DNA from 3 places in the Neorhizobium sp. P12A genome. Region 1 is predicted to be linked to each of the others. Evidence: predicted binding sites of a transcription regulator. Region 1 holds the regulator's gene; each other region holds the start of a gene.
What was found. The regulator LexA, encoded in region 1, represses DNA repair genes until DNA is damaged. The targets are predictions, from matches to a motif close to TGTTCNNNNTGTGTTCNG.
Positions count from the first base shown of each region.

Region 2: DTW90_RS12510 (metallopeptidase family protein) is a predicted target of LexA. The motif match lies at 1,916-1,933, and genes of this name have one in related genera.
Region 3: DTW90_RS13565 (helicase-related protein) is a predicted target of LexA. The motif match lies at 1,955-1,972, and genes of this name have one in related genera.

Region 1 covers NZ_QOVX01000010.1:95,077-99,258, reverse strand. Annotated here, with positions in the region: gene eno (phosphopyruvate hydratase) at 1-252, opposite strand, end outside; gene kdsA (3-deoxy-8-phosphooctulonate synthase) at 402-1,247, opposite strand; gene DTW90_RS24050 (VOC family protein) at 1,244-2,131, opposite strand; gene lexA (transcriptional repressor LexA) at 2,352-3,071, shown strand; gene DTW90_RS24040 (ComEC/Rec2 family competence protein) at 3,052-4,182, opposite strand, start outside.
Region 2 covers NZ_QOVX01000003.1:152,676-156,857, reverse strand. Annotated here, with positions in the region: gene DTW90_RS12525 (hypothetical protein) at 1-70, opposite strand, end outside; gene DTW90_RS12520 (CoA ester lyase) at 182-1,084, shown strand; gene DTW90_RS12515 (DUF1737 domain-containing protein) at 1,100-1,306, shown strand; gene DTW90_RS12510 (metallopeptidase family protein) at 1,355-1,792, opposite strand; gene DTW90_RS37605 (hypothetical protein) at 1,955-2,905, shown strand; gene DTW90_RS12505 (DNA polymerase Y family protein) at 2,817-4,182, shown strand, end outside.
Region 3 covers NZ_QOVX01000003.1:366,617-370,798, forward strand. Annotated here, with positions in the region: gene DTW90_RS13565 (helicase-related protein) at 1-1,714, opposite strand, end outside; gene DTW90_RS13570 (DUF3309 family protein) at 2,926-3,081, shown strand; gene DTW90_RS13575 (YMGG-like glycine zipper-containing protein) at 3,114-3,365, shown strand; gene DTW90_RS37120 (hypothetical protein) at 3,599-3,760, shown strand; gene DTW90_RS13580 (beta-ketoacyl-ACP reductase) at 4,160-4,182, opposite strand, start outside.

The DNA of each region.
Region 1 (4,182 bases):
TTCAGCGTCCATGCCGCCAATCGCGTCGAAGATTTCCGTATCGACGGCTTCGACTGCCTTCTCGACGCCCTTGCCATGGTAGCGGCTGCCGCCGTCACGGATTTCAACGGCTTCGTGCGCGCCGGTGGAAGCGCCCGACGGAACGGCCGCACGGCCCATGCTGCCGTCTTCGAGATAGACGTCGACTTCGACAGTCGGGTTGCCACGGCTGTCGAGAATCTCGCGGGCGATGATGTCGGTAATTGCGGTCATGGTTTCTTCCTGCTCGCTGGGTGATAAATCGATTGAAATCTCATAATCGAAGGCCGGGAAATTACAATGCCGCTCCGGCCGCCGATTGGAGAAACATATATAGCCGCCTAACCCAAGATCATGTCAGCCTTTTGAAGCGGCCGAAAGAATCAGGATTTGGCGATGGCGTCGAAGGCCAGAAGCTTCTCAAGAAGCCGCGGCATGTCCTTCAGATGCACCATGTTCGGGCCGTCGGACGGCGCATGGTCCGGATCCTCATGGGTTTCGATGAAGACGCCCGCGACGCCGACAGCGACAGCCGCACGCGCCAGCGTTTCCACGAATTCACGCTGGCCGCCAGTCGAACCGCCCTGCCCGCCCGGCTGCTGGACCGAATGCGTTGCGTCGAAAATGACCGGCGCGCCCATGGCCGCCATGATCGGCAGCGAGCGCATGTCGGAAACGAGGGTATTGTAGCCGAAGGAGGCGCCGCGCTCGCACAGAAGCACGTTCGGATTGCCGCTGTCATTCAGCTTGGCAAGCACATTCTTCATGTCCCAGGGCGCAAGGAACTGGCCCTTCTTGACGTTGATCACACGGCCAGTCTTGGCGGCCGCGATCAGGAGATCGGTCTGGCGCGAGAGGAAGGCCGGGATCTGCAGCACGTCGACGACCTTTCCGACAATCGCGCACTGCTCTTCCGTGTGAACGTCAGTCAGGACAGGAAAGCCAAATTCCTTCTTGAGATCGGCGAAGACTTCCAGAGACTTCTCAAGCCCCATGCCACGCTGGCCGGAAAGCGAGGTGCGGTTGGCCTTGTCGAAAGACGATTTGTAGACGAGCCCGATACCAAGCTTGGCACAAAGCTCCTTCAGCACGCCCGCAATCATGAAGGCATGGTCGCGGCTCTCCATCTGACAGGGGCCAGCGATCAGCGACAGCTTGCCGCTGTTTGAAAACGTGACTTTCGATGCGCCTTCGCCGGCGACGACTGCGGAATTGGTCGGATTGCTCATTGTGTCTCCTCGAAGGCAAACAGGGCGCCCTGCCCGGGTGCTGCCCTTACCAAGATACGGTGGTTCTTATGCGTGTAGCTCACGCCGTTACCAGCCAAATGCGCCGCTGTCACGGAAAGATCGCGCGTGCGGAATAGGATTGCCCCCGCACGCAGCCCGGAATCATAGGAGGGAACGGGAAGATCGTAGAACGCTTCCATACCCTGCGGCGTCAGCACCGCGATGCGGGCGTTTGCCGCTTCGATCATCAGGCCGAAGGATTGCTGCGTGATTTTCGGACCGTTTGCGACCTTGTCGAAAAATTCGGCGAAGGCAGCCGGCTCCGGCGTCGATAGCGCCACCTCTATCAACCCGACAGCACCGTTCGCATGCCTCTCGAGAGCATCGCGATCGGTTGGGAACGGATTGATGCGCTCGCAGCAGAAAGAAAAGAAATCAGGGGAGCGCAGATCGGCGGCAAACGCCAACCGGAAGCCGGCGGTCGATTTCGAACCGTCCGGCATCTGCATCGGTCGCGTGAACTCCAGCATTCGGCCGGCAGATATGGCATGGGCGCGCAGCCGTTCATCGTCTGCTGCCGCGTCCGGGGTTCCGAAGACCACGGCAGAAAAACCGTCCTCGCCCTGACGGAACCTGTATGCTTGATCACGAGCGGTAAAGACATTCCCCTCAAGCGTCGCGCTCTCGCATTCCTCTCTGCTCGCAACACCCAGCGGCTCCAGATAAGTCTTGTCCGCGAGGAAGATGCAGGCATTCTCGGTGCCAAAGGGATGCCGGGCATCGGCCGCAACTGTAAAGCCGAGCTTGCCCAGTCTTTCGCGCGCCGACGCGATCTTGAAGGTCGGAAGGACCAGGTGGTCGAGCGGATACGGCAATGGCTTCATCGAATTATCCCCTTACCCTGCCGATGGTTTGCACCTTTCGGTCAAGCAATTCAAGCGGGATGGTAGACCGAACAAGCGTCAAAACGGCGCCCACCCAGCTAAACATTAGAGAAAGTTTGCTCTTTCGCGGAAACTTCACGAAAATTTAGGGACTTGCGGAACACATATGGAACATATAGTGTCTGTTCTGTATTTGTTTCACATATCGGGGTCGATGACGATGTTGACACGCAAGCAGCAGGAACTGCTTCTATTCATTCATGAGCGGATGAAGGAATCCGGCGTTCCACCGTCATTCGACGAGATGAAAGATGCGCTGGATCTCGCCTCCAAATCAGGCATTCACCGGCTGATTACAGCTCTTGAGGAGCGCGGTTTCATTCGCCGCCTCCCGAACCGAGCGCGTGCGCTCGAAGTGATCAAATTGCCCGAAGCATATAACCCTCCTTCGCAGATACGCCGGGGCTTTTCGCCCAGTGTCATCGAGGGGAGCCTTGGAAAACCGCAGCCCGTTGCGGCAGCTCCAACGAAGCCGGCTAATGATGATTCGGGCAACTCGGTTTCCGTGCCTGTCATGGGGCGAATCGCTGCCGGTGTGCCGATTTCCGCTATTCAGAACAATACCCACGACATCGTCGTTCCTGCCGATATGCTGAGCTCCGGCGAGCACTATGCGCTGGAAGTCAAAGGCGATTCGATGATCGAGGCGGGCATTTTCGACGGCGATACGGTCATCATCCGAAACGTGACGACCGCCAATCCCGGAGATATCGTCGTCGCTCTCGTCGATGACGAAGAAGCCACGCTCAAGCGCTTCCGCCGCAAGGGCGCTTCGATTGCGCTCGAAGCAGCAAACCCGGCTTACGAAACCCGCATTTTCGGACCGGATCGCGTCAAGGTGCAGGGCAAACTGGTAGGGCTCATCCGTCGCTATCACTGAGCGATGATATGTCCCGGCTCGTGACAAAGGTGTTGGAGCGCCAATCATAAGCCCGGTGGCGGTTCCAGGCGCGTTGAACGCCTTGAAACGCGGTTATTATTTCGGGTTTTTCGGATGCCAGATCGATCTCGACCGAGCCGGAGCGCCTGAGGGTCGCGCCGGTGAACAACTGTGCACCAGAACGGCAGATGTTGAGACGCAGCCGCACCGGTATCACGACAAGGTCGGCAATATCGCAGGCCGGGCCGAGATAGGCGGCGTTATCGATCGTCAGCAGGATCCTTCCATTGTCCAGGATTGCGGCGCACCAATCCTTGCGGTGGCAGGCAAATCCTCCTTCGGGAACGGTATCCAGAGCGGCTGCCATGGCATCGCGCAGGATTTTCTGCTGATTGAAATCCAGCCTGAGAGGCGGCCCTGTTTTGGCCTTGCGGGTTGGTGTCGTATCGTCCGCAGGCAGCATTTTCGGCGGTTGCTGATCGAAGAGCGCAAGCGCTTGCTGCCACTGTCCGAAAATAAAGTCTGGCGGCCGCTCGCGATTGGGTTCGAGCTTTCCGTTGCGTAGCAGAGCGACGAGTTCGCCGTCCTCGGAGATCAGGACTTCCGTCTTGGGAGTCTCAGGTGTCAGAGCGGCGATTGCGATCGATGCCGCAATCAAGACGGCACCGGCATGGCGCAACTTCGTTCTTAGCATCGTCATCAGCAAAAAGCCGGCAACGATGGTTGGAAAGAGCCAGAGCGGTAGCCGGGCAAATGGAATATTGCCGCCCCACGCGGCAACCGTCTTGGCGATGGCGGTTACGGCGTCGAGCCCCACGCCTGTCACCTGCCAGGGATAATAGTCGAGCCCGAAGGGCATGAGCAGCACGGCGAGCATCCCGACTGGCATGACCACGAAGGACACGACGGGCATGGCGGCGAGATTGGCAACAAGACCATATGTCGCCAGGCGGTGAAAATGCTCGATCGAGAAGATAGCCGTCGACAGGCCGCCGACGAAGGATGTCGATGCAATACCCCCGAAGAAGCGAAACACCACAGCCAGCGGGCTGAATATCCGTAGCCTCAGCAGCCCTCCCTCACGGCTTGGCCGCCGCTGCCAGAGCGAATA
Region 2 (4,182 bases), on a different contig from region 1:
TAAGGAGCGCCACCGCCGTGAAGACTGTAACGGCAGCAAGAGCAATGAACATGGTGCGGACATTCTGCATGATTTGAGACCTTTCTCTGCAATCCATGTGGTCCTTCGACTATTGCTCTGCAAGAGAAGCGTGGCTTTTTGTTGTCTTGCCTGACGGCGGAAAGCTTGGCACAAATCGGTGATGAGCCGTTCCGCACCTCCTCGCTCCATCCGTCTGCGCCGTTCGGTGCTCAGCGTTCCCGCGATCAATCGCCGGGCGCTCGAAAAGACCCATGCACTCGATTGCGATGCGGTGATTTTCGACCTTGAGGATTCCGTTGCGCCGGAGAAAAAAGCGGAAGCACGGGAAAACCTGAAGGCCTTCTGGTCCGGTCCGCCGCTTGAGGGCAGGGAGCGGATCATTCGCATCAATGCGCCGTCTTCCGAATTCGGTAATGCCGATCTGGATCTTGTCCTGGCATTGGAGCCGGATGCCGTGCTTCTGCCCAAAGTCGGCGAGCCGCAGGATGTCACCGATGTCATGGACCGGCTGAGCGATGCCGATGCTGCGGAAGAATTGCGGATCTGGGCGATGATCGAGACGCCGCGCGGTATCCTTAACGCCGCTGCGATCGCTGAGGCGGGACGCACGCCGGGAAGCCGGCTTGATTGCTTCGTCGTCGGGCTCAACGATCTGCGCAAGGATACCGGCGTCTTGCCGGAGCCGGGGCGGACCTATCTCGTGCCCTGGTTGATGCAGGTGATCATGGCGGTGCGCGCCTATGGGCTCGATGCGATCGACAGCGTCTATAATGATTTCAAGGACATGGCCGGCCTGAATGCGGAATGCGGGCAGGGCCGCGCCATGGGTTTCGACGGAAAGATGCTGATTCATCCCGGCCAGATCGAGACCGCCAACCGGCATTTCGGCCCTGACGAGCACGCGCTTGCGGAGGCGCAGGCGATCATTGCCGCCTTTGCGGATCCCGCGGCCGCCAATCTCAATGTCGTGAACATGGACGGCCGGATGGTCGAGCGCCTGCATCTTGTCCAGGCGGAGGGACTGGTCCATAAAGCTCGCCTGATTGCAGAACGACAGATTTAGCGTGAAAGACAGCAGATGAAACTTTACCGTTTTCTGAGCGGCCCGGACGATTCCTCCTTCTGCCACAAGGTGAGTGCCGCCCTCAACAAGGGCTGGTCCCTCTCGGGCTCTCCGACCTATGCCTTCAACGCGGCAACAGGCCTGATGCAATGCGGCCAGGCCGTGGTCAAGGACATCGAAGGCAAGGATTACGATCCCGAGATGAAGCTTTCCGAGCAATGATCTGAAAGCAATTCCAGGAATTGCATTAAAACAAATGGACCGACCGCATCAGCGGTCTGTCGCTTCCTCGGCGCTGGCCTCGATGCGCTCCATATCGTCATCGCTGAGGCCGAAATGGTGGCCGATCTCGTGGATCAGCACATGGGTGATGATATCGCCCAGCGTTTCGTCGTTTTCCGCCCAATAATCGATGATCGGCCGGCGATAGAGCCGGATGCGGTTCGGCATTTCGCCGTTCTCGACGGTGAAGCGCTCGCTGACTCCGCGGCCCTCGAAGAGGCCGAGCAGGTCGAATGGCGTCTCGAGCGCCATGTCCTCGAAAACCTCGTCGTCCGGAAAGTCTTCGATCTCGATGGTCAGATTGCCGGTCAGCGCCCGGAATTCCTCCGGCAGGTGGCTGTAGGCCTCCATGGTCAGCGATTCGAATGCACTTATCGTCGGCGCGTGACGGTCCCGCCAATCCTCGCTCTGGTCAATGCGGGCCATGATGATGTCCTTTCTTTTCGCCCATATAGAACCTTTGGCTGAGTTTTTCGAGAGCGGATTCTCGCAGAGGAATAAATTCACATAAATTGGTTATTGACTCTTATTTAGCGCTCTGGAATCTATAGGAACATAACAGGAACGAAATTATCTGGAGCAACGTCCATGGCTAAGGCTGCCGTGGCGCGGGAAAAGCTTTTTGCCCTGCGTGAAACCATTGCGAAGCTCGAAGGCAAGCCGGTGCCGGCTTTGGCTGCAGCTGACATGCAGGACTTGGCAAATGGCGGTATTGAGGCGCAGAAGCGGGAGAATGCGCGCCGTCTGAGCTTCGGCATATCCGATCTGGACGAGGCCCTGGAGGGAGGGTTGCCGCTCGACGGCCTGACGGAAATCCGCACGCATATGCTGCGCGATGGCAGCTCGAGCAGCGGCTTTGCGCTGGCGCTTGCGGCACTCGTGCAGCGGCAGGATGAGGAGGAGAACCGCACCTGCCTGCCGGTTTTATGGATCGCCGACAGGGTGTCTTCGATGGAGGCCGGTGTTCCCTATGCCGTCGGCTTGAAGGATTTCGGATTGCGGCCGGAGCTTTTCCTCCATGCAAGTCCCCGCAAGCTCGAAGACGCGCTTTGGCTTGCGGAAGCGGCTGTTGAAAGCGGTGTCTTTCCTGCGACCATTCTTGAGGTGCGCGGCAATCCGAAGCCTTTCGGCCTGACCGAAAGCCGGCGATTGAATCTCAGGGCAAAGGCGTCGGAGCGTCCTCTTTTTCTTTTGCGGCAAGCCGGCGAGGAAGAAGCCAGTAGCGCTTTCTTCCGCTTTCTTGTCGACCCCGCGCCGGCTCAGGCGCGGCTTCTGCCGGATGGTTCGATGCTAGGCGGCAGCATCGGCAATCCGGTCTTTCGTCTCACCCTGGAGAAGAGCCGCAACCCGGCTCCCATCTCCCTTCTTTTGGAGTGGAATCCCCATGACCGCCGGTTTCTTCCTGTCTACCAGCCAGTCGACACTCGCCTTCCAGGCGAACGCACAGCGCATTCTCGCGATCCACTTCCCGCATCTTCCAACGGACCGGATCGCCAGAAAGCGATGGGGGCTCTCCTGGCGTTCGACCGGGCGTCCTGAGGCGCCGCCGATCGTCTGTTCCGGGCGGCAGAACAACGCCATGCGGCTGACGGCGCTGGACGAAGTGGCAGAGAAGATCGGCCTTCGAAAAGGACAGGGTGTTGCCGAGGCGCGCGCTATCCATCCCAGGCTCGACGTGATTGATGAGGATACTGCAGCTGATCGGCGTTTTCTCGAAGGCATTGCCGACTGGTGCGATCGCTATACTCCGCTTGTTGCCCTTGACGGAAAGGATGGGCTGTTTCTCGATATTACCGGCTGTGCGCATCTCTTCGGTGGTGAGGCGGCCATTCTCAAGGATATTCTCTCTCGGCTCTTTCAGATGGGGATCGATGCGCGCGGCGCCATTTCGTCGTCGCCAGGGCTCTCCTGGGCGGCAACGCGTTTTGGCAGTGGCGGGTTGATCGACGACGAGAGGGCTCTCGATGTGCTGGCCTCCTTGCCGGTTGCTGCTCTTAGGGTGGAGCGGGAGATGATCGATGCGTTGAGGAAGGTCGGGCTCAAATATGTGGGCGACGTCATGAGAGCGCCGCGGGCGCCGCTTGCCCGTCGCTTCGGTGCGGAGCTGCTTCTGCGTCTCGATCAGGCTCTGGGGCAGCAGGAAGAACCGATCTCGCCGCGCCGGCCTGTGGCCAGCCTGTCGGCGGAACGCCAGCTGGCCGAACCGATCGGAACAGAAGACCAGATTCTTGCAATTGCCGTTCAGGTTGCCCTTTCCCTGAAACTGTCGCTGGAGGCGCGAGGGATTGGCGGCAGGCGGTTCGAGTTGGTTCTTTTTCGCGTGGACGGCAGGGTCTTTCGCATCGCCGTTGGTGCGTCGCGGCCGCTCCGGGAGGCGAAGGCTATCGCTGCCCTGTTTGCCGAACGGCTGCAAGCAATCTATGACGACCTCGACGCCGGCTATGGCTTCGAGATTCTGCGGCTGAACGTGCTGCATCATGACATCCTGGATGCCAGGCAGGCCGATTTCGATAGTGACCGGCAGGACGAGATATCGCTGTCCGCCTTCGTCGATCGCGTCTCGGCCCGTCTCGGCGAAGATTGCCTGCAGCGTTTTGCCCTGTGCGAAAGCCATGTGCCGGAGCGTGCAGCAATCTCGATACCGGCGATCGAAGCGGAAAAGCATCATCGGCAAGCCAAAGGAGAGCCGACCGTTCCTTTCAGAAGCGAGCGGCCCTTGCGGCTTCTCGCCAAGCCGGAGCTGGTCGAAGCCGTGCTTGCCGAGGTGCCCGATGGACCGCCGCAGATCTTCCAGTGGCGGCGCCTGCGGCATCAGG
Region 3 (4,182 bases), on a different contig from region 1:
GATCGCCAAGCCAGCGCACGAGGCCATCGGCGCTGATCGCCAGATCGCTGTTGCCGGCAGCATGAAGACGCGCGGCGCGCGCCTCGAACTCCAGCGCGAGCGCCTTCTGCGAAGCAGCCTGGACAGCCTTGGCGTCCGGCCCCTCGGCGCCTGAGACCGGCGTGAACCGGAATCCAGCCAACTGTCCCACATGATGCCCCTCTACGAAGACATCCCCATTCACACTGATTTCAGCTTCCAGCATTGCATTCTCTCTCAGGCGCTTCATGAGCACAGATGTCCTGCGATCAACAAAGCGTTTCGTCAACCGTTCATGTAACGCATCGGACAATCGATCTTCGATTTCCCGTGTCTTTTCTTGCCAGTGTGTCGGATCGGCAAGCCAACCGGGCCGATTCGACACATAGGTCCATGTCCTTATCTGCGCGATTCGTGCCGAAAGAGTGTCAATCTCGCCATCCGTTCGGTCGGCGCGATGCACTTGTTCGGCAAGAAAATCCTCTTTCACCGTGCCATAGCGCACGAGATCGGAAAAGAGGGTTGCGATAAGATCGGCATGCTGAGCAGGCGCAATGCGGCGATAATCCGGCAGCGCGCAAGCCTCCCACAACTTTTCGACGCGGGCAGGGCTGCTCGCGCGATCGATAATTTCCGGATACCTCGACAGATGCTCGAGCGCCTGCTGATCGACGGCAGGAAGCGCGCGGGTCAGGCCGGAAACCTTCGGGGCAGCGTCGAGGCTATGGCGCAAGGCGGCGATCGTCGAGAAATCCAGCTCCTTGGTACGCCACTGCAGCACCTTGACATTGTCGAATTCATGCGCCTCTATCCGCCGAACGAGCTCGTCGTCAAACGGATCAACATGGCCGGTGACCCCGAAGGTGCCATCCTTCAGGTGTCGGCCGGCGCGGCCGGCGATTTGGCCAAGCTCGCCGGGATTGAGATTGCGGAACTGATAACCGTCGAACTTGCGATCCTGCGCAAAGGCTACATGGTCGACGTCGAGATTGAGACCCATGCCGATAGCATCGGTTGCGACAAGATATTCGACGTCGCCCTCCTGATAGAGCGCCACCTGCGCATTGCGGGTCCGCGGGCTGAGAGCGCCCAGAACAACCGCCGCGCCGCCACGCTGTCTGCGGATAAGTTCGGCGATCGCGTATACCTCATCGGCGGAGAACGCGACGATTGCCGATCGTTGCGGCAGGCGCGTGATCTTTTTCTGCCCGGCATAGAAGAGATGCGAGAGACGGGGTCGCTCGACAACGGTGATGCCCGGCAGGAGATGTTCGAGGATGGGCCGCATGGTTGCCGCCCCGAGAAGCAGGGTCTCGTCCCGGCCGCGCAGATGCAGAATACGGTCGGTAAAAATATGGCCGCGCTCGAGATCGCCGGCAAGCTGCACCTCGTCGATCGCGACGAAGGAGGCCTTGCTCTCACGAGGCATGGCCTCGACGGTGCAGACGGAAAAGCGGGCGTTCGGCGGAGAAATCTTTTCCTCGCCCGTGACAAGGGCGACATTGTGGGCGCCGACCTTTTCGACCACACGCGTATAGACTTCACGGGCAAGAAGCCTCAGCGGCAGGCCGATAACACCCGTGCCGTGCGCCACCATACGCTCGATCGCATAATGGGTTTTGCCGGTGTTGGTCGGTCCGAGCACCGCGGTCACGCCGCGACCACTCAAGATCATGGGCTGCGAAGTCAGGGTCATGTGTCCTGCAAGGATGAGGCGCGGCTGCCCTCGGGTCAACAAGCTCCTCCGTGAAGCGGAGAACAGATGACGATCCAACGTGACAAAGGCAAGACCTGAATGAAAAAAGCCTGGCGAAAACATCGCATTTTCCACGGAATACCAACAATTTTAAAGTGCACCCGTCCTATGCCGCTAAGGAATCCATCAAACGCGGGAACAGCTTAGGAACGAATCGGAGACGAATCGCTGACTCCTCAACATTCCCGATTTGTTCACCACAATATATGGATCGGAATATTCGGATTCGCACAAAATCCTGAATCCGGCTGAGCATGCCCGCGATGAGTCAAGCGGCGATTCGCCAAAATCCTGACGTGTGCCGGTCAAATCACCTTAATCATTTGTAAACGCGATGAAATCTCTCGGAAATCAGCTCCAGGGGACGCGGCATTAACACTCAGGCCAAAGCCTGAACGAATCGGCGACGAATCGCTGACGTCGGGCAATTCCCCGTTTGTTCACCACAACATTTGGTGTGTTTTCTGCTTCGGGCCACATGACTCGGCGTAATTGTGCCGGCGAATCGGGCTGAATCGGTGATTGCGATTAACCTTTGCCAGATACCGATCCAAACACGGCTGTGATTTCCCGCATAAATTGAGATCGTTAACTTTCTGACCAAAACCGGAACGAATCGACGACGAATCGCTGATTCATGCATGTTCCCTTTGCGTTCACCACAAGATATGGCCTATCGGCGATGGTAACTACCCATATGGGGGAGGGCTGGGCGGGTCTAATACTCCTAGATAGCGTGCTCTTTAACCAATTATAGCCGCTGCCTACCACTTTGCGGTGATTGACCAGCCCTCTCACTCCAGGGAGTAATCCTAAAGAGGTCATCCTTGTTGGCGATATCGGCGAGCCGGGTCAAACAAGGAACGAATCGGCGACGAATCGCTGACATCGAAATTTTCCCGTTTCGTTCAGCGCAAGCTATTGTATTTAAAGAATTTTTTAACCATAGAAACAACTTCGCAGGGTCGCCGTTGCCGCCCGGGCGACGGCACACTCTCAAAAAGAGGGAGAAAACCGCAGGATCAGCAGGTCGAAACGGCAAAAGGCATGAGTCTTCAACATTTCCTCGAACATTAGCCGGAACAATTTTTCGCGAAGGCCGTTTATGTCCTCGTACGAATAGACGATTGAAAAGTAGAGGAAGCAGGACCATGCTCGGTACGATACTGCTTGTGATTCTAATACTTCTCCTGATCGGCGCGCTGCCGAACTGGGGTTATAGCAGCGGTTGGGGCTATGGTCCTTCCGGAGGACTGGGGCTTGTTGTCGTCATCATTCTCATTCTTGTTCTAATGGGTCGAATCTGACTGGTTAAATCCAACATGGGGAGTAAAGCACCGTGAAGAAAATTATTGTTGCAGTTGCGTTGATTGGAACCTTGGCGTCCTGCACGCCCGAAGAGCGCGGAACGACCATTGGTGCCGGTACCGGCGCTATTATCGGCGGTGCTGTGAGCAACAGCTGGGGCGGCGCTGCTATCGGCGCGGTCGCAGGCGGCGCCGTTGGCTATTTGATCGGACATTCTTCGCGTCAGGGCTATTGCATCTACCGAGATCGCAATGGCCGTCGCTACGAAGCGCGTTGCCGCTAAACGCATAGCAGCCATGCTATCGCCAATATGGAAATGTGGAGCGGGCGCACCGGTGCGCCCGTTTCAGTCTCTGGCGATCGGATATGCTCGCTCGTCAACACTGCGTTGACAATTGGTCATTCAGTAAAGTCTTCACATCCACCATTGCCATGACCATCTTTGTTGCAACACGAGCAATTAAGCCCGCGCCGATTTCCAAGAGATCGGGTCAATTTGTTGAAAGGACCGGCATCATGGCCGAGACAGTCGCAAACATCGCAGTGGTCGCTCTTATCGCCGCCGCATTCACCGCAACGGCCCTCGCGGCAGTCGTTGCCAACGCGCGGGAGCGCAGCATGGTCCTGCGTCCGATACCCGTGGAAGCAAGATCGCGCCGCCCTCGCCGCGAGTATTGAGCCAAGACGCCAGCCGGCAATAGCCCCATCGCGGGCTACTTCCCACTAATTCTTTTCCGAATATTGCTATCGGCTTATGATCGCGCATCCCCTGGAAGAGGGGATGCCGAACAGCGATCCGTTTAAGGACAGCCCATGAGCAGGATAGTTCTGGGTGCAGTTTTCGTTTGCCTCTTCGCCACCAGCAGCTTTGCGACTGGTTTCGAAATTCCGTGGCTACCGGATTTCGACTTGCAGCGCGACGCCGCCAAACACTGCCGCGTTGACCGGGATACCATAACCAAAAGCATCCCAAGCACAGACGCCGCGCGGTGCAGGGCACACACAGGAAATCCCTGCGAAGCCAATCAAAGGCCGGTGGCGGCAGAACAACAATAGAAATCCGGCCGCCACTGCGCCCTAGACGAAAAACTGTCCGCCAT